3 regions of the Promicromonospora sp. NPDC023987 genome follow, and region 1 is predicted to be linked to each of the others. Evidence: predicted binding sites of a transcription regulator. Region 1 holds the regulator's gene; each other region holds the start of a gene.

What was found. The regulator LexA, encoded in region 1, represses DNA repair genes until DNA is damaged. The targets are predictions, from matches to a motif close to TCGAACANNTGTTCGA.
Region 2: a site for LexA is predicted at 960-975, ahead of AB0F40_RS21135 (DUF222 domain-containing protein). Genes of this name have one in related genera too.
Region 3: a site for LexA is predicted at 8,238-8,253, ahead of AB0F40_RS08220 (DUF222 domain-containing protein). Genes of this name have one in related genera too.

The regions. Positions count from the first base shown of each region.
Region 1 covers NZ_JBEZZF010000002.1:85,772-95,353, reverse strand. Annotated here, with positions in the region: gene AB0F40_RS01865 (LacI family DNA-binding transcriptional regulator) at 164-1,186, shown strand; gene AB0F40_RS01860 (SDR family NAD(P)-dependent oxidoreductase) at 1,301-2,080, opposite strand; gene AB0F40_RS01855 (helix-turn-helix transcriptional regulator) at 2,262-3,122, shown strand; gene AB0F40_RS01850 (hypothetical protein) at 3,282-3,539, shown strand; gene AB0F40_RS01845 (DUF5302 domain-containing protein) at 3,732-3,965, opposite strand; gene nrdR (transcriptional regulator NrdR) at 4,115-4,585, opposite strand; gene AB0F40_RS01835 (hypothetical protein) at 4,705-5,151, opposite strand; gene lexA (transcriptional repressor LexA) at 5,402-6,175, shown strand; gene AB0F40_RS01825 (L-lactate dehydrogenase) at 6,259-7,248, opposite strand; gene AB0F40_RS01820 (ATP-dependent DNA helicase) at 7,258-9,333, opposite strand; gene AB0F40_RS01815 (carbohydrate ABC transporter permease) at 9,406-9,582, opposite strand, start outside.
Region 2 covers NZ_JBEZZF010000058.1:18,303-27,884, forward strand. Annotated here, with positions in the region: gene AB0F40_RS21130 (dihydrolipoamide acetyltransferase family protein) at 1-707, shown strand, start outside; gene AB0F40_RS21135 (DUF222 domain-containing protein) at 1,016-2,785, shown strand; gene AB0F40_RS21140 (hotdog fold thioesterase) at 2,817-3,212, opposite strand; gene AB0F40_RS21145 (trimeric intracellular cation channel family protein) at 3,230-3,850, opposite strand; gene AB0F40_RS21150 (TetR/AcrR family transcriptional regulator) at 3,856-4,524, opposite strand; gene paaZ (phenylacetic acid degradation bifunctional protein PaaZ) at 4,633-6,687, opposite strand; gene paaA (1,2-phenylacetyl-CoA epoxidase subunit PaaA) at 6,796-7,839, shown strand; gene paaB (1,2-phenylacetyl-CoA epoxidase subunit PaaB) at 7,836-8,132, shown strand; gene paaC (1,2-phenylacetyl-CoA epoxidase subunit PaaC) at 8,162-9,106, shown strand; gene paaD (1,2-phenylacetyl-CoA epoxidase subunit PaaD) at 9,103-9,582, shown strand, end outside.
Region 3 covers NZ_JBEZZF010000012.1:37,453-47,034, reverse strand. Annotated here, with positions in the region: gene AB0F40_RS08240 (amidohydrolase family protein) at 1-977, opposite strand, end outside; gene AB0F40_RS08235 (beta-N-acetylhexosaminidase) at 974-2,797, opposite strand; gene AB0F40_RS08230 (alpha/beta hydrolase) at 2,866-4,524, opposite strand; gene AB0F40_RS08225 (propionyl-CoA synthetase) at 4,615-6,495, opposite strand; gene AB0F40_RS08220 (DUF222 domain-containing protein) at 6,624-8,102, opposite strand; gene AB0F40_RS08215 (hypothetical protein) at 8,453-9,109, shown strand; gene AB0F40_RS08210 (hypothetical protein) at 9,369-9,557, shown strand.

The DNA of each region.
Region 1 (9,582 bases):
TCACTCGGCCGGTCGGTGAGCGGGGGCGCTCCGTGCCGAAACCGTCCGAAAAGGCTTTCTGTGACAGTAGACTGGGCGCCACACGACGTCAAGGACGAACCTTCGCCACTGTTGTGTTACACCTTTTCGGTAAGGTTCGGCATCGACTCTCCAGGAGGAATCCATGGCCTCGGCCGAGACCCCGCGCACCGCCACACTGACCGACGTCGCCCGCTTGGCCGGGGTCTCGATCGCCACCGCCTCCAAGGCCATCAACGGTCGCGCCCAGGTCCGCGCCGAGACCCGCACCCGGGTGCTGGAGGCCGCCGAGCAGCTCTCGTTCGCCCCGAACGCGGTGGCACGGGGGCTGCTCCAGGGCCGGACCGGCACCGTGGGGCTGCTCACGTCCGACCTGGAGGGCCGCTTCTCGATCCCCGTGCTGATGGGCGCAGAGGACGCCTTCGGCGCCGGTCAGGTGTCGGTGTTCCTGTGCGACGCGCGGGGCGACGCGATCCGGGAGCAGCACCACATCCGCGCGCTGCTGTCGCGCCGCGTCGAAGGGCTGATCGTCGTCGGCTCGCGGACCGACCCCCGGCCGCCCCTGACGGGCGACCTGCCCGTGCCGGTCGTCTACGCGTACGCGCCGTCGGAGAACCCGGCCGACATCTCCATCACCGCCGACAACGTCGAGGCGGGCGGTCTCGCGATCGACCACCTGCTCGCGTGCGGGCGCCGCCGGATCGCACATGTGACAGGTGACGCCTCCTACGCGGCCGCCCAGGACCGGTCGCGGGGCGCGGAGCGCGCGATCAAGGAGGCCGGGCTGGAGCTCGTGGGCGGGCGCACCTTCTTCGGGTCGTGGAGCGAGGGCTGGGGGCGCGGGGTGGCCAGCATGATCCTCGACCAGTACCCGGACGTGGACGGCTTCTTCTGCGGCAGCGACCAGATCGCCAGGGGCGTGCTGGACTCGCTGCGCGAGTCCGGCAAGGACGTTCCTCGCGACATCTCGGTCATCGGGTTCGACAACTGGGCCGTGCTGACGACGAACACCCGGCCGCAGCTCACGAGCGTCGACATGAACCTGGAGCAGGTGGGGCGGATCGCCGCGCGGCGGCTGTTCGAGGCGATCGAGGGCCGGGCCGCCTCCGGTATCGAGGAGCTGCCCTGCCGCATCGTGACGCGGGAGTCGTCGGTCCCTGTGCCCTGACCCGGGACTCGACGGCGTGCCGCTCCCGCCCGCCGCGGGTACGTGGACGCCTACGCCGTCGGGGCAGCTGGGCGGGCTGCCCCGTCTCCGTTCACCAGGTCAGCGGCCTGTCGTTCAGGACCTGTAGCGAGCCGCCAGTTCGGGCGACTGCGCGCTGAAGGCGGCGAGGTCTGCGGTGAACACGTCCTGCAACAGGCCGTCCCGCTCGACACCGGGAGCGGTGACGAGTTCGCCGAGCTCCATTCCACGAAGGCTCGCCGTGACGACGTCGGCCGCGCTCATCCGCGGAACAGCGGAGACGTCCATGCCCTGCCGCTCGTGAAACTCTGTCGCGACGACACCCGGGCACAGCACCTGCACGTTCACGCCGGCCGGGGACAGCTCGGCGTGCAGCGTCTGCGACAGGGCCACCGCGTAGGCCAGGCCTGCGGTGTACACCGCCCGAGGCAGCGGCACCTGTTCCAAGCTCGCCGGACCGCTGAAAGCGATCATGCCGGCGACGTTCACGATCTGACCGGCCCCGCGCTCGACCATGCCCGGTGCGACCGCCCGAGTGAGCAGGGTCGGTGCGGCCACCTTTACCCCGACGAGTTCCGCCGCCTGCTCCTCGGGCAGTTCGACGAACGGCTTGTAGTGCGCCACGCCAGCGTTGTTGACCAGAATCGTCACCGGCTGATCCCTGATCGCGGCGACGACCTTCGCGACGCCCTCCCGCGTGGACAGGTCCGCAGCGACGGTCCGCACAGTCACCTCCGGGAACTCTGTCACCAGCTCATCGAGCCGCGCCTGCCGACGGCCCACCGCGATCAGGTCGGTACCCTGCGACGCCAGACGACGGGCGTACTCCTGACCGATCCCGGACGATGCACCCGTCACGACAGCCAGTCCGCTCATGGTTCGTTCTCCTCTGTCTTGTTCGCCGGCCGCTCACGCGACACGAGATGCGCTCGCCCCGTTCTGGTCGCTGCGCCGTGACCAACGGTGACTCCCGCGGCGTCTTCGTGGGTATACCCGCGCGACAGTGGTCCCCGCAGGACCACCATCGAGGCCGCCTCAGCGGCCTAAAATCGCGAACATGGCCCCCAAGGAGAACTTGCTCGGTGACTACCTTCGGGCGCAACGCGCGCGCGTCCGTCCCGAACAGGTTGGCCTGGCCCCGGGGAACAACCGACGCGTGCCCGGCCTGCGCCGATCTGAGGTATCCCTTCTGGCGGGGATCAGCTCGGACTACTACCTCCGCCTCGAACAAGGCCGCGACCGACGCCCCTCCGCGCAGATCCTCGAAGCCCTCGCCCGGGTGTTCGGCCTCGACGCAACTGGTACCGCGTACCTGCTCTCCCTCAACGAACAGCCCCCTCCGCGCTCACGGCGACGGCCGCCGCCGGAGAAGGTCCCCGAAGGCATCAGCAAGATGCTGGCGATCCTGCATCTACCGGCATTCGTCGAAGGCCGCTATCTCGACGTCCTCGCCGCGAACCCGCTCGCCACGGCACTCTCACCCCGGATCGTCGCGGGCCAGAACCGCCTGCGCGACGTGTTCCTCGATCCCGACGAACAGGCTCTGTATCCCGACTGGGACGACACCACTGCTCGGCTGGTCGCCGGCTTCCGCCGCTCGGTCGGGACAGACACGAACGACATCCGGTTCATCGATCTCGTCGGCGAGCTCTCCCTCGCCAGCGACCACTTCCGCACCCTCTGGGCGCAACACGACGTCCAAGCTCGGCAGAGCTGGCCCATCACCATGAACCATCCCACCGTCGGCACGCTCACCCTCAACCGCGAGAAACTCATCATCAGCGACACTGCCCACGCGCTCGTTCTCGCGATCTACCACCCGGACGTCGGAACCGACAGCGCCGACAAGCTAGCGCTCCTCGCTTCCTATACGGCAGATCCCGCCCTGCGAACCGCTGACGGAAGACACGGTCGATGACTCACGCTGCACGCTCACGCGCACGGCCTCACCGCCGGGACTGCCGCGGGATCACTGACCATCACCGCCGTCGGCACCGTCGCGGCCGCCTGGCTCGCGGAGCTCATCGCGCACCTCGCCGCGCAAGGCCGGTTCCCGGACCGGGCCAAGGTCCGCGCCATGACAGCGACGAGCCGTGGCGCTCTGCTGACCATCGTCGTCCCGCTGCTCGCCCTGGCAGCCGCAGCCCGCGGATGGTGGGAGGTGACCGCCGCGCTGCGCGTCGGTGTCGGCGCACTGATCGTCTCGCTGGTGCTCATCGCCTGGCTCGGCGTCCGCCGCACCAAGCTGACCTGGCCGGCTCGGATACTGGCGCTGGGCGTGCTCGCGGCACTCGCCGTCGGGGTCGTCGCCCTCAAGATCCTCGCCCACGGCTGACTCCTGCGGCACGGCGCACGGGCGCAGCCGATGATGATCACCTCAGTCTCAGGCCACCCTGCGGAGTTGCGCCGTCAGCCCCTGTCAGTGGTCTCGGTGAGGCGGAACAGAGCCTGAGCGTTGCTGGCGGTGAACGCAACAAAGGCCGCCGACCAGGTCAGATACCCGGTCGGCGGCCCTCGTTACCGAGGATCAGCCGGACTTGCGGCGGAACATCTTCTGCACAGGGCCGGTCGTCTCCGAACCGTGCACCGCACCGGTGTTCACGTCGCCGGCGGCGGTCCGGTGCTGAGCCGCGTTCTTGCGGTCCAGCGCTTCCTTGAACCGTGCCTTCGCGTCCTTGCTCGGCGCTGTCGCGGCCTTGGGCTCCTCTACGCCCTCGGCTTCGACCTCTGCCGCCTCGGCATTGGGCTTCTCGTCCGTCACACCGATCACCTCCTCTTGTTCCGGGGGTCCCTCGATCGGGTCCGTCGTCGCCCAGCCTGCACTACGGCACAACGAGGTGCCAACATTTTTGGGCACGGTCCAGCTTCCGGCCACCGATACCCGGCCCCGTGGCGGCTCCGGGCGAGCCCTCAGGCCTGCGCGGCCGCCCGCTCGGCACGTTCCGCGCGCAGCGAGGTGATGGCGCTCTCGAAGTCCTCGAGCGAGTCGAACGACTGGTAGACGCTCGCGAACCGGAGGTAGGCCACCTCGTCGAGCTCGCGCAGCGGGCCAAGGATCGCAAGGCCCACCTCGTACGCGTCGATCTCCGCGCTGCCGTTGCTCCGCAGGGTCTCCTCGACGCGCTGGGCCAGGATCGCGAGGTCGTCGTCGCTCACCGGACGCCCTTGGCACGCCTTGCGCACACCCGCGGCGACCTTGTCGCGGCTGAACGGTTCGGTGGCGCCGGAACGCTTGACCACGGACAGGCTCGCGGTCTCGACGGTGGTGAACCGCCGGTTGCAGTTGGGGCACTGGCGCCGGCGCCGGATCGACAGGCCGTCGTCGGCGGTCCGCGAGTCCACCACGCGCGAGTCAGCATGGCGACAGAACGGGCAGTGCATGCTCACTCCTGCGTGGTCGACCACCGACCGGAGGCCTCCGGTCGCGCCCCGACCGTAAGCGGGCAAACCACCCCCATGCAACATCGCCGCGCCATTTGACGGCGAATTGTGGTCTCTCGTCACTCCTTGGGAAGGAGCAACAGCTCCCCGACCCCCAGAGAGCCCGACGACATCTGGTTCAGCTCCTGGAGCCGCCCGACGGCGTGCCGGACGTCCTCGCCGGGCTCCGCGATCTCCTGGGCGAAGCCCCAGAGCGTCTCCCCCGGCTGCACCGCGTGCACCCGCACCTCCGTCGGCTCGCCCGGTGAGCTGGCGACCGCCGTCGCGCCCCAGGTGATCATCGGCGCGAGCAGGAGCATGGCCAGCAGCACGAGCGTCACCCGGCCGCGCCGGGTGAGCCGCAGACCGGACAGCCCGAGCCGGTCGGCGATCGTGCGTTCCCGGGCCGGCCGGTACGCCGGGACCACGGTCGGCCGAGACACCGGTACATAGGCCCGGCCATACGACGGCGCGTACGCCTGTCCATACGTCGGGGTGTACTGCCGCAGCGGGATCACGTCCCCCATGGCCCCTCCTCGAAGAGTGACTGAGCTCTTGTCGTTCATACAAGCGTTCGTCGAACGCCCGTACCATTGTGTAGCACGGGACACCGTCGATGTCGAGACACGCTCGAACATTCGTTTGAGCCGAGCGAGTTTGTGATCTAGAGTGGGTGACGCACGAGAGAACATTTGTCGGAACGGGAGGGGCACGGGCATGACGGGACGGGACGGGACCAGCGACACGAGAGCCGCCGACACGGCACTAGCTGTCGACATGACACTCCCTGGCGTCGCCACGCTGGACGCGCCGAGCGACAAGGCGGTCGCTGACGTACACACGATCTCTCCGACAGACCGCCTCACCGAACGGCAGCGCCTCGTGCTGGACACGATTCGGCAGTCGTTCGAGACGCGGGGCTACCCGCCGTCGATGCGTGAGATCGGCGAGGCCGTCGGGCTGGCGAGCCCGTCGAGCGTCAAGCACCAGCTCCAGATGCTCGAGAAGAAGGGCTTCCTGCGCCGCGACCCGAACCGGCCGCGCGCGATGGAGCTCGTCGAACCCCTGGCGGACCAGGTCGACAAGCCGACACGCGGCGAGATCCACTGGCCCGAGCCGCGCCGCAGCGGCCAGGTCCACTGGGGTGGTTCGGTGCCCGACGACGCCAGCACCCCGCCGCCGTCGTACGTCCCGCTGGTCGGCCGGATCGCCGCCGGTGGTCCGATCCTGGCCGAGCAGGTCGTCGAGGACGTCTTCCCGCTCCCCCGCCAGCTGGTCGGCGACGGCGAGCTGTTCCTGCTCAAGGTCGCCGGTGACTCGATGGTCGACGCCGCGATCTGCGACGGGGACTGGGTGGTGGTCCGGCGGCAGAACGTTGCCGAGCAGGGCGAGATTGTCGCGGCCATGATCGACGGTGAAGCCACGGTCAAGACGTTCAAGCAGGCGGACGGCCACGTGCTGCTGCTGCCGCAGAACCCTGCCTACGAGCCCATCCCGGGCGACGAGGCGCAGATCCTGGGCCGCGTGGTCGCGGTGCTGCGCAGCCTGTAAGGGTCTCGACAAGCTCGACCAACGGATGGGCTCGACCAACGGGTACGCACCGGTGGTCGAGCCTGTCGAGACCTTCGCTGCTTCTAGAAGCCGAAGCGCCGCTGGACCGCCCGCACACTGTCCGCCGAGGCACGCAGGCCGGCCAGCTCGTCGTCGGACATCGGGACCCGCACCGTGTCGGTGACACCGCGCCGGTCCACGAGCGACGGCACGGAAAGGCAGACGTCGCTGATGCCGTGGTAGTCGTCCAGCAGCGAGGACACCGGCATGACCCGGCGCTCGTCGTTCAGGACCGCCTCGATGATGCGGGTTCCGGCCAGGCCGACGGCGTAGCTGGTCGCCCCCTTGCCCGCGATGATCCGGTACGCGGAGTCGACCACCTCGTGGTGCACCTCCGCACGCACCGCTGCGTCGATCGGTGGCCTGCCGCCCAGCGGAGCCCAGTCCAGCAGCGGGACACCGCCGATCGTGGCGGAGCTCCACAGTGCGATCTCCGAGTCACCGTGCTCCCCCGCGATGTACGCGTGCACGTTCCCGACGGCCACGCCGCAGCGCTCGGCGAGCACGACCCGCAGCCGCGACGAGTCCAGGACGGTGCCGCTGCCGAAGAGCTGCTCACGCGGCAGGCCGGAGATCTTGAGCGCCGCGTAGGTCACGACGTCCACGGGGTTGGTCACCATCAGGTAGGTCGCGTCCGGCGCGACGTCCACCAGCCCGGGCAGGATCTGGTGCATCAGCCCGATGGTCGCCTCGGCGAGGTCGATCCGGGTCTGCCCGGGCTTCTGCTTGGCCCCGGCCGTGACGACGACGACGTCCGCCCCCGCGCAGACGGCCACGTCGTCCGAGCCGACCACCTGCGCCTGGGACGTGAACATCAGGCCGTGCTGCAGGTCGAGCACCTCGGCCTCCACCTTGGCCCGGTTCACGTCGTGCAGGGCGATGGTGCGAGCCGAACCCCGCGTGAGCGCGGCGAAAGCCAGCGTCGAACCGACCGCCCCGGCACCCACCACCGCCAGCTTGGTGGTGCGTGACCCGGACGGCTGCGCGGCCTGGACGTCCGAAGGGACTGACATGTCTCCAGGCTATGTGTCGAGCCGCGCCAGCGCGGCGCGGACCAGCGCGGAGTCCGTGGTGGGCCAGAACCCGGGCATCGAGCGCGTGAGGAACGAGGCGTACCGCGCGGTCGCGAGACGCGGGTCCAGGACCGCGACGACTCCCCGGTCGTCCATGCTCCGCACGAGGCGCCCGGCACCCTGCGCGAGCAGCAGCGCGGCGTGCTGCGCGGACACCGCCATGAACCCGTTGCCACCCGCCTGCTCGACGGCCCTGGCCCGCGCCGCCTTGACCGGATCGTCCGGGCGCGGGAACGGGATGCGGTCGATGAGGACGAGCTGGCACGACGGTCCCGGGACGTCGACGCCCTGCCACAGCGACAGCGTGCCGAACAGGCAGGCGGCCGGGTCCTCGGCGAACTGCCGCACCAGCGTGGGTAGCTGGTCGTCGCCCTGCGCGAGGATCGGGAAGTCCAGCCGCTCGCGCATGGCCTCCGCCGCCGCGTTCGCCGCGCGCCGGGACGAGAACAGGCCGAGCGTGCGCCCCCCGGCGGCCGTGATGAGCTCGGCGATCTCGTCGAGCTGCGCCTCCGTCGTCGGCTCGCGGCCGGGGGCCGGCAGGTGCCGCGCCACGTACAGGATGCCCTGGCGTGGGTAGTCGAACGGGCTGCCGGCGTCCAGCCCCTGCCACGGCGGGGCGTCCTCGCCCTTGAGGCCCAGCGTGCCCGCCACGGGCTCGAACGTGCCGCCCAGCGCCAGCGTGGCCGACGTGAACACGCCGGTCGCCTCGCCCAGCAGATGCATGCGGATCAGTCCGGCGACGTGGAGCGGTGCCGCGTGCAGGCGGGTCACGTTGTCACCGAACCCGCCCCACCCGTTGTCCGGGCGCGAGCACCAGAGCACGTCGGCGGTCGTGTCCTGGAAGGCCATGCGTTCGGCGGTCTCGAACAGCTGCAGCATCGCGCCCTGCGCCATCTTCAGGCCCGGCTCGGGCTGGCCCTGAGCCTGTCCCTTGCCGCCACCCGTGTCCGGCTTCAGCGTGCTCAGCACCTCGCGTGCGGCATCCCGTACCGCACCGACCGCCGTGCGCAGGCCGTCCGGCAGACCGTTCGGGAACCGCTCGGCGGGCGCCGTGACGAGCAGGGTCCCGAGCGCCTGCGCCGCCTGGTCGAGGGTGTCGGTGTTCGTGCCGGCGTGCCGGCGGGCCAGCCGGGCGGCGTTCTCCACCGAGGCCATGGACAGGTCCACCGTCGCCGACGACGTCACCCGGTCCGTGAGCTCGTGCGCCTCGTCGACCACCACGACGTCGTGCTCCGGGAGGATGCCCGGGCTGCCCGTGGCAGCGATACCGAGCATCGCGTGGTTGGTGACCACCACGTCCGCGTCGCGGGAGGTGGCGCGCGCCTTGTCCGGGAAGCACTCGGCGAGCATGGGGCACTTGCCGCCCAGGCACTCCATGGCGGTCACGGACACCTGGCGCCAGGCCCGGTCCGGCACGCCGGGCACCAGGTCGTCTCGGTCACCCGACTCCGTCTCCCCCGCCCACTCGTGCAGCCGGCGGACGTGGTCGGCGAGCGTGGCGCCGTCGTCCTTGCGCCGACTGCGCGCGCCCCCGGACGTGGCGGGCTCCTCGGTACGCGGGTGGTCCTCACCGCCGGGCAGGTCGAAGAGCGTGGGCTCGTCGGCGGGGTACCCTCCCCCCACCTTGTGCACGCACAGGTAGTTGTGCCAGCCCTTGAGCAGCGCGATGCGTGGTTCCCGGGGAAGCTGCGGCGCCACCGCCTTCGCCACCAGCGGGAGGTCGCGCGTGATGACCTGCCGCTGGAGCGCGAGGGTGGCGGTCGAGATGATGACCTTGCTCCCCGCGGCCACCGCGTGCCGGACGGCGGGCACCAGGTAACCGAGCGACTTACCGGTGCCGGTGCCCGCCTGGACGAGCAGGTGCTCGCCCTTCTCGATGGCCTCGCCGACCGCCACCGCCATCCGGTGCTGGCCGTCCCGGCGCCCACCGCCCAGCTCACCGACAGCGAGGTCGAGGAGCTCCTCGACGTCGGGAATCCGCTCGTCGGCGGTGGGGGCGGTCGGTGCGTCGGGAAGGCTGGTCACACTCTCGATCCTAGGCCGGGCCACCGACATGCACCCCACGTCGTCCACAGGCACCGGCCGCCGGCCGGGCCGCTACCCCTTGACCGCGCCGCCCAGCCCCGCCCCGCTCAGGAACAGGCGCTGGAAGCCGAGGAACAGGGCGATCGGCAGGACAGTCGAGATCGCGAGCGCCGCGAGGAACACGTCGAGCTCCAGGTAGGGGGCGATGGCGGGCAGCCGGACGGACAGCGGCTGGTTGGCGGGGTCGGG
Region 2 (9,582 bases), on a different contig from region 1:
TGACCCAGACCGCCCCCGATGAGCGGCGCATCCCGCTCACCGGCTTCCAGCGCGCGGCGTCCAGGGTGCTGTCTCGGAGTCGCTCGGAGATTCCCGAGGCGACCGTCTGGGTCGACGTCGACGCCACGGCGCTCTGGGACCTGCGCGAGGCCGCCCGCACGCCCGCCGATCCCGGGCCGGGTCTGCTCGCCTACCTCGCGCGGTTCGTCGTCGCCGGTCTCAAGGAGTACCCGGTGCTGAACGCGCGGCTCGACGTCGAGCGGGACGAGATCGTCGTGCCCGACGCCATCAACCTCGGTGTCGCCGTCCAGAGCGAGCTCGGGCTGGTCGCCCCGGCGGTGCTCGGGGCCGGGACGATGACCACGGCGGAGCTCGACGCGGCCCTGCGCGACCTCACGGCCCGTGCCCGGGTCGGGAAGGCCACTGCCGAGGAGCTCACCGCGGGAACGTTCACGCTGAACAACTACGGCGGCTTCCGGGTCGACGGCAGCGCGGCGATCATCAACCACCCGCAGGTCGCGATCCTGGGCCTCGGCCGCATCATCGACCGGCCATGGGTGGTCGACGGTCAGATCGTGCCGCGCAAGATCGCCCAGATGTCGTTCGTCTTCGACCACCGGGTGTGCGACGGCGCTACGGCGGCGGGATTCATCCGTTCCGTGGCCGACGCCGTCGAGAACCCCGCCGCGGCGATCGTCCGGCTCTGACGGGGCTTCGCTGAGCCGTGGTGCTCAGCGGCAGCGTTCTTCCTGGGTGAGTGTGGTTCGTCGCTGACATCGTCGGTCATCCCGTCACGTTCGCCGCCGCGGTGGCCCTCAGCTGCCCGGGCCTCACCCTCGCCCGTCGTGGCCGCGGCTGAAGCACCTATTGCTGGCCTGTGGGGCCGTTCAGATCCTCCGGGAAGCATCTCGACGCGTGTCGCGAAGAGTTATCCACAGATTTCAGAATGCACGTGCGCATCATACAAAGGTTCGAGAGAATGGAGCTAGCGGACAAGGGATCGGGGGTGGGACCAGTGGATCAGTCGACGGATGGCATGGCGGCAGGTGGTCTGCCTCCCGCGGGTTCGATCGAGGAGGCGTTGGCCCGGATCGAGGATGCCGCAGCTGATCTGGCGGGCCTGGTTGGTCAGGAGTCGCTGGACGGGTGGGACGCGCCGAGCATCGGCCGGTTGGTCGAGGCGCACTCCCGGGTCCGTCGGCTCACGGGCCGGTTGGACGGGGTGCGGTACACCCTGTTGCCGCGGATCGAGGCCGAGGGTTCGTGGCGGTCGAGCGGTATGGCCCGCACCTTCACGTCCTGGCTGCGCCTGCGTGAGGGCATCTCGGCGGCCACGGCGAGCAAGGACATGACGATGGCCCGCCGCCTGGCGACCGCGCTGCCGGTGACGCGGGAGCGCCTGGTCGCAGGGACCTTGGGGGTGGATCATGCGCGGGTGATGACGGAAGTCGCGCCGACCAGCGAGACCCGCACCGACGCGTTGGCCTGGCTCATCGATACCCGTACGGGGGAGACGACGACGCCGGAGCGATTCGTGCAGACCGTGCCGGTCGACTTCCCGGACCCGGTGGATGACCCCGATGGTGACCGTACCCGTGAGCAGATCACGCGGGTGCTGGAGGGTGCGGTCGCCGACGGGACGCTGGTGACCGGGGAGGGCTTGGTCCTGCGGGAGGCCGGCTCGTTGAACGCAGACCAGTTCCGGGTCGTGGCACGCCGGTTCGCGACCGTGACCGACCCGGACACCGACGACACCGACGATGACAAGGCCGCGCAGGGCGAGTTCCTGGACCTGGCCAAGACCTTTGGTGGGTATCACGTGGCGGGCTTCCTGACCGACGAGCACGGGCTGCTGGTTCAGACAGCGCTCACCGCGGTGCTGGGTGCGCCCGCTGCGGAGGACACCAGGACGTCCACCCAGCGGCGGGCGCAGGGCCTGGCGGACGTGGCGCGCCTGGTGCTGGACACTAACCAGGCCTCCCCGGGGGCGGCGGTCACACCGCACCTGAACGTCACGGTGTCCTGGACGGAGCTGGTCACCCAGGTCACCCGCACCCGCGACGGACTGTGCCTGACCTGCGGACAGGCCACGCCGGCACGCGCAGCACCAGGCCGCGCAGCACCAGGCCGCGCGACGGACGCAGCAGCATCGGACAACGACCCGAGCACACCACGCACGGCCGCGGATCCGGCAACGGGCACAGCCGCGGGCACGGGTACGGCAGCGGGCACAGCAGCGGGCACGGGCACAGCAGCGGGTGCGAGTGCAGTGGGCATCATGACGGTGTCCGGGCTGCTGTCAGCGGGTGGCCCCGTGTTCACCGAGACCGGCGGGCGTGCACCACGCGCGCTGCTGCGCCGGTTGGCCTGCGACAGTGCGGTCACGAGGATCGTGTTCGGGCCGGATGGTGCGGCGCTCGACGTCGGGCGGGCGCAACGGACCGTGACGGGGCAGATGCGTCGCGCGGTGATCGCTCGGGACGAGCATTGTGTGTATCCGGGGTGCGATCAGCCACCGTCACGGTGCGAGGTCCACCACGCCGTGACCCACTGGGCCGACGGGGGCCAGACCTCGGTCGCGAACAGTGCGTTGCTGTGCTGGTTCCATCATCAGCTCGTCGATGCCAAGGGCATCGTCATGCAGTGGACCGGCAAGCCCACGGCCGAGAGCAGTGCCGGTGCCCTGCTGGAGACCGGCTGGGCGTTCACCGACGCTCGCGGGCATCGCATCCACCTACCCGAAGCCATCGAGGCCCTACCCCCGCCGGACGTCGAAGCCGCCTGACCGGCAGGCCCCGCTGGCTCCGGCAAGCCCGTCAGCGGGGCTCGATGAGCTGGTTGGTGATCCGCGCCGTGCAGACGCGCCGCCCCTGCTCGTCCGTCACGACGATCTCGTGCGACGTGACCGTCCGCCCGAGATGCACGGGGGTCGCGGTGCCGGTCAGGATCCCGTCCGCGGCTCCCCGGTGGTGCGTGATGTTCAGGTCCACGCCGGCGCACACCTTGTCCAGCGTGCTCGCGTGGATCAGGGCACACCACGACCCGAGCGCCTCCGTGAACGCGGCGGTCGCGCCGCCGTGCAGGCGACCGAGCGACTGGGTGTTCCCCGCAACGGGCATGGTGGCCACGACGCGCTGCGCCGACTGCTCCAGGACCTGGATGCCCAGCTTCTCGTCCAGCGCGCCCAGCGTGATCGTCCACGGCGTCGTCATGCCAACACTGTAGGGCGCTACGGCATGCCGCCGGAGCCGGCCCGGCCGGCCAGCGGGACCTGCCAGCGGTGGCGCAGCGACAGCCCTCGCGCGGTGAACACGAGCGCTGCGACGGCGCTCCCGGTGACCACGTTGAACCAGTCGAGGTTCCAGAGCAGCGACGTCAGCGCGGCACCGGCCACGGCGGGGATGGCGTAGAGGCCCTGGGGCTGGAACACCTGCGGTATCTCGTTGGCGACGACGTCCCGCATGACGCCGCCACCGACCGCGGTCGTGAGGCCGAGCAGCACGGACGTCACCGCGCCCATGCCCGACTCCAGCGCAGTGAGCGTGCCGGTGACGCAGAACAGCGCCAGGCCGCCGGCGTCGAACAGCATCAGGGTGCGGCGGAGCCGGCGGACCCCGAACACGTGCAGGTAGACCGTCAGGGCGGCCAACAGCGGCGGGACGACGTAGAGCGGCTGCTGGAAGGCGTTCGGCACGCCCTGGTTGATGACCAGATCGCGGATGACGCCGCCGCCGAGGCCGACGAGCGAGGCCAGCATGACCGATCCGACGATGTCGAAGTCGCGGCGCGCGGCCAGGAGGGACCCCGACACGGCGAAGAAGAACACGCCGATCAGATCGAGCACGAACATGACGTTCACGGCCGGCCGGCTCCTGTCGTCGAGACGCTTCCAGAGGTCCGCGCCGGGCGGAGGCCCTCGAAGAGCACGCTGGAGACCGTCGCCGCCAGCGCGTCCTCGCGCACGGGCCCGTCGGGCCGGTACCAGTCCGCGAGGGAGTTGACCATGCCGAAGATGAGGCGACTGACGATGTCGGGGTCGACGTCGCCGCGCAGGTCACCGTCCGCGGCCGCCTGACGGACCAGGGCGGCCAGGCGTTCGTCGATGTGGCGGCGCCGCTCCATCGCCGCCCGCTCGACGGCGCTGTTGCCGCGGACGCGCAGCAGGAGCGTGACGGCGGGGAGGTTGCCGGCGAGGATGCGGACCGCGGCCTCGACGGTGGTCCGCAGGCGGACGGAGCTGCGCTCGCCGTCGGTAGCGGTGGCCGCCGCCTCGACCGCAGAGCTCAGTCCTTCCAGCGCTTCGTCGAGCGCCGCCGACAGCAGGGCCTCCTTGCTGGCGAAGTGGTGGTAGACCGCCGACTTGGTGACGCCGAGCTCGGCGGCGAGGTCGCTGATCGACGTCGCGTCGAACCCGCGGCGGATGAAGAGGTCGATGGCCGTCCGGAGAACTGCCTCGCGGTCGTGGCCAGGGCGCCCGCGCGGGCGGCGGCCGGGTGCGGCCGTCGAGGTGGCGTCGGTGCTCATCCGGTCATCGTCCCAGACGGGCGGGTCCAGGACCGCCGCTGAGTGGTCGGCAAGACGTCAGGTGATCGGCAACTCGAGCTGCCGAACACCTGACGTTCTACCGACCACTCACCGGCGGTCCTTCGCGACCAGCGTCAGCACGTCGTAGGTGGCCACCTGCTCGTCGTCCTGGTTGGTGACCGTCGCATCCCAGCGCACCTCGCCGTAGTCGGCCGAGCTGCGCGGCGTCAGCTGCTTGACGGTCAGGCTCACCCGGATGGTGTCGCCCGCCTTGACCGGGGTGAGGAACCGCAGGTGGTCGACGCCGAAGTTGGCGAGCACCGGGCCGGGGTCCGGGTCCACGAAGAGCCCGGCGGCCAGGGACACCACGAGGTAGCCGTGCGCGACGATGCCGCCGAAGAACGGGTTCGCCGCTGCGGCCTCCGGGTCGGTGTGCGCGTAGAAGGTGTCCCCGGTGAACTCCGCGAAGTGGTCGATGTCGTCGAGCGTGACCGTCCGGGACGCCGTCTCGATGGTGTCGCCGATCCGCAGCTCGGCCAGCGACTTGCGGAACGGGTGCACGCCGTCGAGCACCCGGCGCGACCCGGTGGTCCACCGGCCGGTGATCGCCGTGAGCATGTCGGGCGAGCCCTGGACGGCGGTGCGCTGCATGTGGTGCAGCACCGCGCGGATGCCGCCCAGCTCCTCACCGCCACCGGCGCGGCCCGGGCCCCCGTGCACGAGCATGGGCAGCGGGCTGCCGTGGCCGGTCGACTCGGCGGCGTCGTCGCGGTCGAGGATGAGCAGCCGGCCGTGCCAGGGCGCGAGCCCGCGGGCCACCTCGCGGGCGACCTGCGCGTCGTGGGTGACCAGCGACGCCACCAGGCTGCCCTTTCCCCGGGCGGCCAGCTCGACTGCCTCCTGCACCGAACCGTCCACCGACCCGTAGGTCAGCACCGTGCTGACCGGGCCGAACGGCTCCACCTCGTGGGGCTCGGCGGCGCCGGGGCGGGCACGCAGCAGGACGGGGGAGAGGAACGCGCCACGCTCGGCGTCGGCCCCCACGACGTCGACGTGCGCCGGGTCGCCGTACACGATCTCGGCGGAGGTGCGCAGCGCCTCGATGGCCTTGCGCACCTCGTCGCGCTGGCCGAGGCTGGCGAGCGCGCCCATCCGGACGCTCTGGTCGGCGGGGTCGCCGACGGTGATTCGGCTCAGGCGCGCGCCGATCGCGTCGACCACGGCGTCCGCGATCGGCTCCGGGACGATGACGCGCCGGATCGCCGTGCACTTCTGGCCGGCCTTGACGGTCATCTCGGTGACGACGCCCTTGACGAACAGGTCGAACTCCGGGTCCGCCGCCGTCACGTCCGGCCCGAGGATCGAGCAGTTCAGCGAGTCGGCCTCGACGCCGAGGCGGACGCCGCGGTGCAGCACCGCCGGGTGCTCGCGCAGGATCGCGGCGGTGTGCGCCGAGCCCGTGAAGGCGACGGAGTCCTGCTCCCCGAGCTCGTCCAGCAGCGTGCCCGCGCTGCCGCAGACGAGCTGCAGGCTGCCGGCGGGCAGGATGCCGGAGGCGATGATCTGCCGGACGACCGTCTCCGTGAGGTACGCGGTCTGGCTGCCCGGCTTGACGATGCTGGGCAGGCCGGCGAGGAAGGCGGGCGCGAGCTTCTCGAGCATGCCCCACACGGGGAAGTTGAAGGCGTTGATCTGCACGGCGACCCCGGGGCGCGACGTGTAGAGGTGCTGACCGAGGAAGGTGCCGCCCTTGCCGAGCGGCTCCGCGGCGCCGTCGAGGACGATGGTGTCGTTCGGCAGCTCCCGCTTGCCCTTGCTCGCATAGCTGAAGAGCGTGCCGATGCCGCCGTCGATGTCGACCATCGAGTCACGCCGGGTGGCTCCGGTGCGCAGGGACACGGCGTAGAAGTCGTCCTTGAGGCCGCCCAGGTGCAGCGCCAGCTCCTTGAGCAGGGTCGCTCGTTCGTGGAACGTCAGCTGCCGGACCGCCGGGCCGCCGACCTCGCGGGCGTGGGTCACCAGCGCGGCGAAGTCGAGGCCGTGGCTCGAGACGCGGGTGACCTCGTCGCCGGTCACCGCGTCGAGGACGGGCTCGCCGCCGTCGGTCCCGCGGAACCAGCTGCCCGCGACGTAGCTCTCCAGCTGTGTGCTCACTGTGCGCATCCCTCCAGATCGGTCTGCCCGGGCCGTTGTGCTACCCGCTGTGCCTGTGTCAATGTATTACAGAACGTTCGGTCGGTAAATAGCAGACGTCGTCCAGCGGAGGTCCCCATGTCGGTAGTCGCCGAGCCAGCGCACGAGCCAGCGCACGACGCCGAGCCCGAGGCGGAGCTCGAGGCGCGCTTCCAGTCCGTGATCGCCCGCAAGGACCGCATCGAGCCGCGGGACTGGATGCCGGACGCCTACCGCAGGACGCTGGTGCGCCAGGTGGCCCAGCACGCCCACTCGGAGATCATCGGCATGCAGCCCGAGGGCAGCTGGATCAGCCGCGCGCCCTCGCTGCGGCGCAAGGCCATCCTGCTCGCCAAGGTCCAGGACGAGGCGGGGCACGGCCTCTACCTCTACTCGGCCGCGGAGACGCTCGGCGTCTCGCGCCAGGAGCTCACCGAGATGCTGATCAGCGGCAGGCAGAAGTACTCCTCGATCTTCAACTACCCCACGCTCTCGTACGCCGACATGGGCACCATCGGCTGGCTGGTCGACGGCGCCGCCATCTGCAACCAGGTGCCCCTGTGCCGGACGTCGTTCGGCCCGTACGGCCGGGCCATGATCCGAATCTGCAAGGAGGAGTCGTTCCACCAGCGGCAGGGCTACGAGCTGCTGGCGACGATGATGCGCGGAACCGACGAGCAGCGGGCCATGGTCCAGGAGTCCGTCGACCGGTTCTGGTGGCCCTCGCTGATGATGTTCGGCCCGCCGGACGACGCGTCGCCCAACACCGCGCAGTCCATGGCGTGGGGCGTCAAGACGCACACCAACGACGAGCTGCGCCAGCGCTTCGTCGACATGACGGTGCCCCAGGCCGCCGCGCTCGGCGTGACCCTGCCCGACCCCGACCTGGTCTGGAACGAGCAGCGCGGCGCGCACGACTTCGGGCAGCCCGACTGGGACGAGCTCTGGGCCGTCGTCAAGGGGAACGGCCCGTGCAACGCCCAGCGCGTGGCCCACCGCAAGCGGGCCTGGGACGACGGCGCCTGGGTCCGCGAGGCGGCGCTCGCGTTCGCGAACGGGCCCGGCACCGGCAGCGACTTCGGCACGGGCACGGGCACCGGCACCGGCACCGGCACCGACAACGACGGGACGGAGACGGCATGACCGGCCAGATCAGCGGCGAGTGGCCGCTCTACGAGGTGTTCGTGCGCGGCAAGCGCGGCCTCAACCACGTCCACGTCGGGTCGCTGCACGCGCCGGACGACCAGCTCGCGCTGCGCCACGCCCGCGACGTCTACACCCGACGCAACGAGGGCGTGAGCATCTGGGTGGTGCGCTCGTCCGCGATCACCGCGTCCAGCCCGGACGAGAAGGACCCCCTCTTCGCGCCCAGCGGCGACAAGGTCTACCGGCACCCCACGTTCTACGACATCCCCGCCGACGTACCGCACATGTGAGCAGCACCCACAGGGAGGAGGACCACCGCATGCCCGACGTCCGGAGCCACGAGACCCACGAACCAGACGACCACGACAACGCCTACGCGGGGCTGCTCGTCAACGACGCCCACTGGGCGTTCGGCACCGACTTCGAGGACCCGCTGGCCGGCGTGGACACCACGGTGCCCGACGGCGTCGACCCGGCCGCGCTGGCGACGTACTGCCTGATGCTCGGCGACGACGCCCTGGTGCTGTCCCAGCGCCTCGCCGAGTGGTGCAGCAACGCGCCCGACCTCGAGGAGGACATCGCGCTGTCCAACATCGCGCTCGACCTCCTCGGTCAGGCGCGCCTGCTGCTCGCGCGGGCGGCGGCCGCCGACGGCACACAGGTCCCCGCGCTCCCGGAGGGCTCACCGGTCCCGGACGAGGACCGGCTGGCGTTCTTCCGCGACGACCTGCGGTTCCGCAACGTGCGGCTGGTCGAGATCCCGAACGGCGACTTCGCCGAGACCATCACCCGGATCCTGCTCTTCGCCACGTGGCGCCTCGCGCTCTTCGAGGAGCTGTCGCACAGCCGGGACGCCGTGCTCGCGGCGGTGGCCGCCAAGGCCGTCAAGGAGCTGACCTACCACCGGGACTTCGCCGGCCGCTGGTTCCTCACCCTGGCCCGCGGCACCGACGAGTCCCGGCGGCGGCTGCTCGCCGGGCTCGACACCCTCTGGCCGTACTGGACCGAGCTGTTCGAGACGCACGACGTCGAGCGCGAGACGGCCGAGGCCGGTGTCGGGGTCGACCCGGCAGGCCTCGCCGCCGACGTCGACGTCGTGCTCGACCAGGTGCTGGCGGCGAGCGGCGTCGACCGGCCGGCCCTGCCGCCGCTCGCGGGGGTCCAGGGCCGAAAAGGTCGCGACGGGCGCCACACCGAGGTGCTGAGCAGGATGCTCGCCGAGATGCAGGTCGTCGCCCGCGCCCACCCCAGGGGGCACTGGTGACCGCAGCTCTCCGCCGGGAGCCGACACGGGAGCCGACACGGGACCCGGTGCTCGACCGCGCGTGGGACGCCGCGTCCGCCGTCGTCGACCCCGAGCTGCCGATGCTCACCCTCGTCGACCTCGGCGTCCTGCGCGAGATCAGCATCGGCGACGACGGAGCCGTCGTCGCCGCGATCACGCCCACCTACTCCGGCTGCCCGGCGATGGCGACCATGCGCGACGACGTCGTGCGCGAGCTGCGGGCCGCCGGCTTCGCCGACGCGCGGGTGCGGGTCGTCCTCGAACCCGCCTGGACCACGGACTGGATCACCCCGGCAGGGCGGGCGGCGCTCGCGGCCGCCGGGATCTCGCCCCCGGGACGAGCCCCCCGGCGGTCCGGCCCGGTACCGCTGCGGCTCGCGCCCCCGCGGCGCGCGGTGCGGTGCCCGCGGTGCGGGTCCGACGACGCCGTCGTCGGCTCGGAGTTCGGCTCCACC
Region 3 (9,582 bases), on a different contig from region 1:
TGCTCGCCCAGGCGGGCGGCCGTCGCGGGGTCGCGCAGGGCGTCGATGGTCGCGGCGGCGTCGGCCAGCGGCAGCCACGTCGGCAGGGTGACCATCGACAGGATGGAACATCCGCGCAGGTACGGGTAGGAGTCGTAGGTGACGTCGTGCCCCCCGGCGCGCGCCGCTCCGACGCTGGCCAGCAGCTCGTCCGCGGGGCCGTGCAGGTGGGAGACGTGCGTCGCGACGCCGGACGCCCGCGCGACCCGCATCAGCTCGTCGAGCGCCTCGACGCCGCGGTCCTCGTAGCCACGCATGTGGCTCACGTGGGGCAGGCCGCGCACAGCCACGGCCTTCGCGAGCGCCACGAGCTCCCGCTCGTCGGCGTAGGCGGCGGGCACGTACTCGAGACCGGTCGAGAGCCCACAGGCGCCGTCGTCCAGGGCCTGTTCCAGCAGGCCCACCATCGCCGCCAGCTCCTCGTCCGACGCCGGACGCTGCGCGCCCCCGAGGACGCGGTACCGCAGGGTGCCGTGCGGGGCGAGGTACGCGACGTTCACGGGGACCGTGCGGTGGTAGGTGCTGAGCAGCTCGCCGACGGAGCCGCCCGTGAACGTGGGGTGCGTACCGTCGATCGCGGCGAAGTACGTGCTCGCCCAGTCGTAGCTCGCGCGGTCGGTGGGGGCGAAGGAGACGCCGTCCTGTCCCGTCACGACGGTCGTGATGCCCTGGCGCAGCATGGCGAGCTGCACGTCCGGCTCGAAGACGGCGGCTTCGGCGTGCGTGTGCGCGTCCACGAACCCTGGCATCGCCACCCGGCCCTGCGCGTCGAGCGTCCGGACGTCGGGCTCGAGGACGTCCTGCCCGACGGCGGGGCGGTCACCCGACCGGGTGATCGCGGCGACCCTGCCGCGCGCGACGTGCAGGTCCACCGGCTCGGACAGGGTGCCGTCGGGCTGCGGCACCCGGGCGCCGCGGATCAGGATCGTCCCGGTCATGCGTCACTCTCCGAGGTCTCGGTGGCGGTGTCTGTCTCGGTGGGCCGGTTCTCGACGCCGCCGTCCTCGCGCCAGCCGCCGATCCCTGCCCAGCCACCGACGGCGGTCTCCGCCGCCAGGTCGCGGGGGTAGCCCTGGATACCGGGGCGGGTCTGCCACGGGTGCGGCCCGGCGAGCGGCCGGTACTCGACGCCGTACGCGTCGAGGCGGGGCAGGTGCTGCCGCGCCAGGCGGTCCAGGAACTGCTTCGACGCGGCGGACCCCGGCGTCCGGTCGGCCTGCTGCGACCACGCGACCTCGGCGAACGCCGCCAGCCGGGGAAAGGTCGCGTAGTCGACGCGCCGCGCGCTGTCGAGGTGCTCGGTCCAGACCTGCGCCTGGGCCCCGAGCAGCCGCCCGGGCACGGTGGAGACCCGGTTCCCGACGCGCTCGGCCAACGGAGCGGGGAGCGGCTCGAAGCCGTACACGTCCTCTACCGTGCGGAGGAAACCGACCGGGATCGGTTCCGCCGGATGCTCACCGGCGCGGTGGTCGAGGTACACGACCTGCTCTGGTGCCATGACAACGTCGTACCCGGACTCGAGCGCGGCCGCACCCTGGGCGTAGCCGCGCCAGGACGTCACTATCGCGTCGCGCGGCAGCATCGGCGACATCGCCTCGTCCCAGACCACGGCACGGCGGCCGGCGTCGGACACGTGCTCCGCGAGGCGAGCGACGAACCAGCCGTGCAGCTGGCCGACGTCCGGGGTGGACCGGTCGGCGCCGAACAGGCCCAGCGACCGGGCGCGCTCGACGATGTGAGGCGCATCGCGCCACAGGGTGGGGGGCACCTCGTCGCCGCCGAGGCCGATCCATGGCGTGTCGAAGACGTCGAAGACCTCGTCCAGCACGTGCCGGAAGAACGCGAGCGACCCCTCCGACGGGTCGAGCACGTCCTGGCTGATGCCCCACGTCGTGCGGACTCCGCTGCGGTCCTTGCGCGTGCCGAGCTCCGGGTAGGCGGCGACGGCCGCCTCGACGTGGCCGGGGACGTCGATCTCCGGGACCACGGTGACGCCCCGGTCGCGGGCGAAGGCGACGATCTCGCGGAGGTCGTCCTGCGTGTAGAAACCGCCGTGCGGACGCCCGTCCCGCGAACCGGTACGCCAGGTCCCGACCGTCGACTCGCGGCGCCACGCGCCGGTCCGGGTCAGCTCCGGGTAGCGGTCGATCTGCATGCGCCAGCCCTGGTCGTCGGTGAGGTGCAGCTGCAGCACGTTCAGCCGGTGGGCGGCGGCGAGGTCGATGAACCGGAGCACGTCGTGCTTCGGCAGGAAATGGCGTGCGACGTCGAGCAGCACGCCCCGCCACTCGAAGCGGGGGTGATCCTCGATGCGCACTGCCGGCAGCGCGAGCGGGCCGGTGCCGCTGCGGCGGTAGGCCGCCGGACCGGCGAGCTGACGCAGGGTCTGGGCGGCGGCATGTGCGCCGGCGAGGTCCGCTGCCTCGACCCGCACCAGGCCGGCCACCGGACCGGCGGGCTCAGGCCCTCGCACCGCCGGGCACACCGCGATGCGGTAGCCGCCGGCCGGCAGGTCGGCGGCGAGGCCGAAGACGACACGCTGTCCTGAGCCAGTCGAAGGGCCGGACCCGCGGTCGATCGCCGAGGGAACCAGGTCGAGGCCGAAGGCATCCTCCGTGACGCGGCGCCACCAGCGTGCGGCGGGCCGCAGCGCGGGGTCGGTCCCGACCCGCGCGCCGTCCTCGATCAGCACCGAGCCGCCCGGCAGCTGCGTCGACGCAGGCTCGGGGACGAGGCCAAGGTCTCCGGGGTGTTGCACGGCGACACCCTAGCGCGGCGGGAGCGCGCGGTCCCCGAGGACCACGCGCTCCCGCTGCCCCTGTGCCGTCAGCCCGCTCGGCAGGAGACGTCGCGCTTCGGCATCTCGCCCTCGACCAGGTAGGTCGTGCCGACGTTCAGGGCGCACGCGTTGTTGCCGAGCGCGTACACGCCGTGGCCGCTGGCGTCGACGGTCACGAGCCGGGACCGGTCACCGAACTTCTCCCGCAGCAGCTCGCCACCGGCCAGCGGGGTGACCGGGTCACGCCGGTTCTGCAGGATCAGGACGTTGGTCGGCCCCTCGTCGGTGATCTGCACGGGCGGCTCGATCGGCTCGGACCAGTAGGCGCAGGGCAGGATGTTGGCCGACGCCGCGCCGAACATCGGGAACTTCTTGCGGTCCTCCGCCACGGCCTTGCGGTAGGCGTCGACGTCCTCGGGCCACTCGACGTCGTTGCAGGTCGTGGCGAGGAACACCGACAGGGCGTTGGAGAGCGGCGACACCTCGTCGGCCGTCGCGCCGTCCTGCGCGGCGGCGGTCGGCGCGGCACCGTCCGACAGGACGCCGTCGAGGAGGTTGTCGTCCAGCAGGCGCTGGACGCCGGCGGCGTCGCCGCCCAGCAGCGACTGCCAGAGCTGCGCCGTCCGGCCGTAGGTCAGCTCGCTGTAGAGCCCTCCGAAGACGACCTGGCGGAACAGACCGCCGTCGACCCCCTGCACGGGGTCGCGGTCCAGCCGCTCGGCGGTCTCGAAGTAGTTGGCACGCACCTGTGCCGGCGTCCGGCCCAGCCCGTAGGCGGTGTGCCGCTTGGCCGCCCACTTCGCGAAGTCGGGAAACGTCTGCTCCACCCCCTGAGCGAACCTGCGCAGCCCTTCCTGGTTGAGGTGCGTGTCGCCCACGTTGCTGTCGAGCACCACCCGGTCGACCGTCTCGGGAAACATCGACGCGTACGCGGCGCCCAGCGCGGAACCGTAGGAGTAGCCAAGGAAGCTGGCTTTCTCCTCGCCCAGCGCCGCCCGGACGCTGTCCAGGTCACGGGCCATGTTCGCCGTCGACACGTGGCGGAGCAGACCGTTCTCGTCGTTGGCGGCACACTGCTCGGCCGCGGCCTCGACGACCTTCGCCCGCTGGACGACCGCCGCGTCGTCGACCGCGTACGGCGGGACGTTGCCGAAGTATTCGCCGCCGATGGTGAACCCGCAGTCGATCCGGGTCGAGTGGCCGACCCCGCGGGTGTCCATGCCGATCAGGTCGTAGGCGTCCAGCACGCTGTCGGGCAGCCCTCTCGACATCAGGAGCGAGGACTGCGTGAGCCCGGAACCGCCCGGGCCGCCCGGGTTGAGCAGGAGCACGCCGCGCCGCTCGGCGGGGTTGTCGCTGGCCATGCGGGAGATCTGGAGCTCGATCTGCTCGCCGCCGGGGTCGGAGTAGTCCAGCGGCACGGGCACCTTGGCACAGGTCAGGACGTAGGGTGCGGCCTCCGTCGCGACGTCAGCGGGGCACGGACCCCACTCCACCCGCGTGGTGGGCTCGCTACCGGCGTCGTCCGGCCGGACGTCGGCCGCCGCGGGTGCCGCGAGCGCACCCACCAGGCCCAGCACCGCCAGCAGGGCCGCGCCCCGACCGCGCACTCGTGGCCGACGGCGGCGCCGCTCGCCGTCGGGTGCGCCGTGCCGCGGCGCGCGGGTCGGGATCGGATGTGGGGACCTGAAGTGGATTCGCTTCATGGACCCACCCTCGGCCGGCGCACGCGCGCCGGTAAGTGTCACCGAGTCATCGGTCCGGCGGAGGAACACACGGTCGGCGCATGACAGATGTCACTCCCGTCGCAGCACGGGCTCCAGGGCCTCCAGCACCGCCGGGTCCTCGATCGTGGACGGCACCTGCGGGTGCTCGCCGTCGGCCAGCTGACGCATGGTGCGACGCAGGATCTTGCCCGAGCGGGTCTTCGGCAGGCCGGCGACGACCTGGACGTCCTTGAACGCCGCAACCGGGCCGATCTTCTCGCGCACCGCCGCGACGAGCTCCGCGGCGACACCACTCGGGTCGACGCCGGCCTTGAGCACCACGAGCCCGCGCGGTACCTGGCCCTTGAGCGGGTCGGCGGCCCCGATCACCGCGCACTCCGCCACGGCGGGGTGGGCCGCGAGCACACCCTCGATCGCCCCGGTGGACAGGCGGTGCCCGGCGACGTTGATGACGTCGTCGGTGCGACCCATGACGTAGACGTACCCGTCGTCGTCGATGTAGCCGCCGTCGCCGGAGAGGTAGTACCCGTCGTAGGCCGCGAGGTACGAGGACACGTACCGCTCGTCGTCGCGCCACAGCGTCTGCAGGGTGCCGGGCGGCAGCGGCAGCCGGATCGCGAGGCTGCCCTCCTGTCCCGGACCGGCGACCGTGCCGTCCGGGAGCAGCACCTGCACGTCGAAGCCGGGCACGGGAACCGACGGCGAGCCCGGCCGGGTCGGCATCGGGTCCAGCCCACGCAGGTTGGCGACGACGGCCCACCCCGTCTCGGTCTGCCACCAGTGGTCGATCACGGGCACCCCGAGCGCTCGTCCCGCCCACTCGTAGGTGCCGGGGTCGAGGCGCTCCCCCGCCAGGAACAGGTGCCGCAGGGACGACGTGTCGTGCTCGGCCAGGAGGATCCCCTCCGGGTCCTCCTTCTTGATCGCACGGATCGCGGTCGGTGCGGTGAACAGGGCCTCGACGCCGTGCTCGGCGACCACCCGCCAGAACGCCCCGGCGTCCGGCGTACCCACCGGTTTGCCCTCGTACAGCACGGAGGTGGCGCCGGCGATCAGCGGTCCGTAGACGATGTACGAGTGGCCGACCACCCAGCCGACGTCGGACGCCGTCCACCAGACCTGACCGGGCCCGATGTCGTAGACGTTGCGCATGGACCAGGCCAGGGCGACGGCGTGGCCGCCGTTGTCGCGCAGGATCCCCTTGGGCTTTCCCGTGGTCCCCGACGTGTACAGGATGTAGAGCGGGTCGGTCGCCGCGACCTCGGCGCACGGCGCCGGATTGGTCCGCCCGGCCTGCAGGACGGTGTCCCAGTCCAGGTCCCGCCCCTCGACCAGCGTCGCGATGGCCTGCGGCCGCTGCAGCACCACGCACGACGCCGGCTCGTGGTCGGCCAGCTCGAGCGCCTTGTCGAGCAGCGGCTTGTACTCGACGACCCGCGTGGGCTCGACGCCGCACGACGCCGACACGACCACCTTCGGCTGGGCGTCGTCGATGCGCAGGGCGACCTCGTTCGCGGCGAACCCGCCGAACACCACCGAGTGCACGGCGCCCAGCCGCGCGCAGGCCAGCATCGCGACGACCGCCTCCGGCACCATCGGCAGGTAGAGCACCACGCGGTCGCCCGGCCCGACGCCGAGGTCGCGCAGGCCGCCGGCGAACGCGGCGACGTCCTGCAGCAGCGTCGCGTACGTGATGGTCGAGGAGGTGCCGGTGACCGGGCTGTCGTAGATCAGCGCCGCCTGGTCCCCGCGACCGGCGATGACGTGCCGGTCCAGCGCGTTGTAGCAGGTGTTGAGCCTGCCGTCGGGGAACCAGCGGTAGAAGGGCGGACTGTCGCCGTCGAGCACGCGGGTGGGCTTGCGGAACCAGGAGACGAGAGCGGCTTGCTCACCCCAGAACCCCTCGGGGTCGTCGAGGCTGCGCCGGTAGACGTCCGCGTAGTCGGCCATGTGGTGCCCTTCCGCTCTGGCTCACGGACTCCGGTGTCCGCGCCGTTGTCAGTGTGCCTCGCACGTGCGTCGACGTCGAGCGGCGTGGCTGTGGGGGCGTCCGAGCAGGCCGATGGCCGCCGCGAGGGTCAGCTCGCGGCGGTAGCCGGCTCAGGTATATGCGCCCAGGCGAGATCGGCCCGGGACCGCTGCCGGTGCCTGGTTCGGGCCGGCCCACATCGCCCAGGCGGCCGGTAGGCGATGGCGGTGTTGCGGGGTCCGGTATGGCACCCGATCGAGTACCGACTACGCGGGAGGCGACCGTTGCCGGGTGAGCCCATACCGACCGCCGGGGTCCACCCCGGTGGGGTCTCGCGGGCCGGTTCGGGTGGTGCGGGCGCTACGGAGACGTGGCTGTGCCCGGTGGGGGTGATCGTCTCCACACCGTGCCGGCCGTCGACCTCAGTGGTCTTCTGCCGCCAGCCGGGTGCCTGCTTCGCGTGATTGCACCGCGCACACAGGCCCTGACCATTGGCCAGGCTGGTCTCGCCGCCCTGCGCGTGCGGCGTGATGTGGTCGAGGTGCCGCACCGGCGCATCACACCACGACGACGCACAGATGCCCTGCTCCCGGGCACGCAGCAGCACGGCCAGGCCCTGCGGGTGGAACCGTGACACTGACGTCGTCGCCAGCAAACGCCCGTGCGGGTCGACGTAGATCGCACGGAGCCAGGCGGCGTCCGCGTCGATCCCGTGCGCCACGAGATTGCGTGCCACCGGGGCCGGGACCGTGCCCGCACCCCCTGGCATGCCCTCCGGCACCACGGCAGGCTCGTCACCACCGGCGAGCAGCGTCTGGTCCGAGACCAACAGGTTGATCGTCACCGGCGCCTCGTCGGCCGTGCCGGGTTCCCGGCCGGTGACCCGCTCGATCAGGGTGTCGGCCATGATCTGCCCCGCACCCCGCTCATCCCCCGTGGCCTTGGTCGCCTTGGCGTGCGCGGTGAGCTGGGCGTAGGCCTGCACCCCTTGCGCCATCGGGACCAGCGCGGTCAGGTAGACCATCAGATCAGGTGCCGGACGCACTGACACGCGCCGCTCCGTGACGGCCTTCGCGTTCCGCTTCACGCACGCGTGCACGTCGAACTGTCCGGCGAGCTCCTTGATCCGCGCGACCAGCCGCTTGGTACCCATCCCGGCCAGGACCGCCAGGTTCGCGGGCCCGCAGAGCTCCTCATCGATCCGAGCCCGATGCTCCGCCGTCAGATGTGACGTCTCGCGCACCAGGAGCGTCGCCCGCCACTGCGACAGGACACCCGTGCGTAGGGCGTCGAAGGTGTGCGGCATCTGCGTGACCCACGCCCGAGCCGTACCCAGGAACGCCCCGCCCGCGTGGGGGCTGACCTGCATCGCCGCACCGACCTGGTTCGGCACCCCACGGCCTCGCCGCTCGGCCCGGAGGCCCTGCGCGGCCTCCTCGGACCGGGTGGCCTCGTCCAACGCCACCGCCAGTCGGCCCTGGACCGCGGCCACGGTGTTCTTCACCGCCTCCAGCTCACCGAGCAGGTCCACCCACTGCGCCTGCACCCGCTTCGACACGTCCGTGTCGGTACCGCCTGGCAGGACCATGCCCGCCAGCAGCTCGCGCAGCGCCCGGACGTCCGCCGCACGCACGACCGCCCCGTCGGCGGTGGGCAGCACGGACCCGGGAGGCCGGTCGCCCACCCGAGGTGCACCCATCGCTGAAGTCATGCCACCACCATATGGCACACCTGTTCGCACCGCGCGTCGAACGAACCCGATCTGCCGACAGCAGAACCGACCGCAGGACGCCACCATGCGGCCGCCACGAGGCGTCAGCCGCGCTTCGACCCCGGCGCCCCCAGCGACCCCGGCAACCCCAGCGACCGAGGCAAGCCCGCCGCACAGCAAGCTCAGCGACCATGCAAGCGTCGTCGTCGTGATGACAGATGCCAGGCATGAAACCGCTACGAGCACCAGGCCGGCTCCTCGGCACCGGGCTGGCCGGTGCCCTGCTGCTCGGCCTCTGCGCATGCGCCGAGGCGGCCGGCTCGGCGTCGGCCGATCACGAACCCAAGGACGGATCGATGGCGACCGCGCCGCCCGCCCCGGCGGCTCCGGGCCTGGTGACCGCCGTCGCGACGGTCCTCCAGGAGAACGACGGCCCGCCCGAGCTCTGCCTGGGCGGGGTCGCCGAATCATTCCCGCCCCAGTGCGGCGGCCCGGAGATCACCGGATGGGACTGGAACGCGGTCGAGGCCGACTCGGCGCAGGGCACCATCTGGGGCGAGTACACGGTTGAGGGCACCTGGGACGGCGAGACCTTCCGGCTCACGGAGGCGACCTCCGCGCCGACGGATCCGACCGCACCTTCCGACGACCCCCGGCTCGATCCGGACAACGCCGGGGCGGTCGGCCGAGACCTGTCGGAGTCCGAGACACAGGAGCTTCAGGACGAGGTGTTCACCGACCTCGGCGGGCTCGGCGGCTGGTCCGAGAACGGCTACGTCTGGGTGACGGTCGTCTACGACGACGGCAGCATCCAGAGCTACGCCGACGACAGGTACGGCGCCGACAGGGTCGCCGTCCAGTCGGCGCTGCGCGACGTCGAGTAGCCCCGCGGTTCCAACTGTCGCGACAATCAAGACAATAGCGACAGATTGCAGGCGAGTCAGAGAATTGCATCAATGCCACCTGGCGGGCAAGAAAATGCACAGGCGTAAACGAGCGATGAATGCCAACTTTTACCCACGCCATTTATCTTGACGCGCCAACAAACCACTGACAGGCTCTCTCCCCCAACGAGTTGAGCGATCATCAGACAAATGCGAGCTGATCGGCCCGGCCCGAACTGACGACAGAAAGAAGAAGGCTGTGGGCGACGGCATCGCGACAGGCGTCATGGTGAGAGTCACCGGGGTATCGAGCACGGAGCGCGGCACGGAGGGCATCGTGAAGACCGTGCGACCCGGGTGGGCGGGCAAGGAGGCCGTGCTGGTGGTCGCGGGTGTCCTGCGGTCACGAGAGGTGGCCGTGCCGGTCTCGGACCTGTCGAAGAAGTAAGCCGCGGAGAGCCGCGACAGGGGCT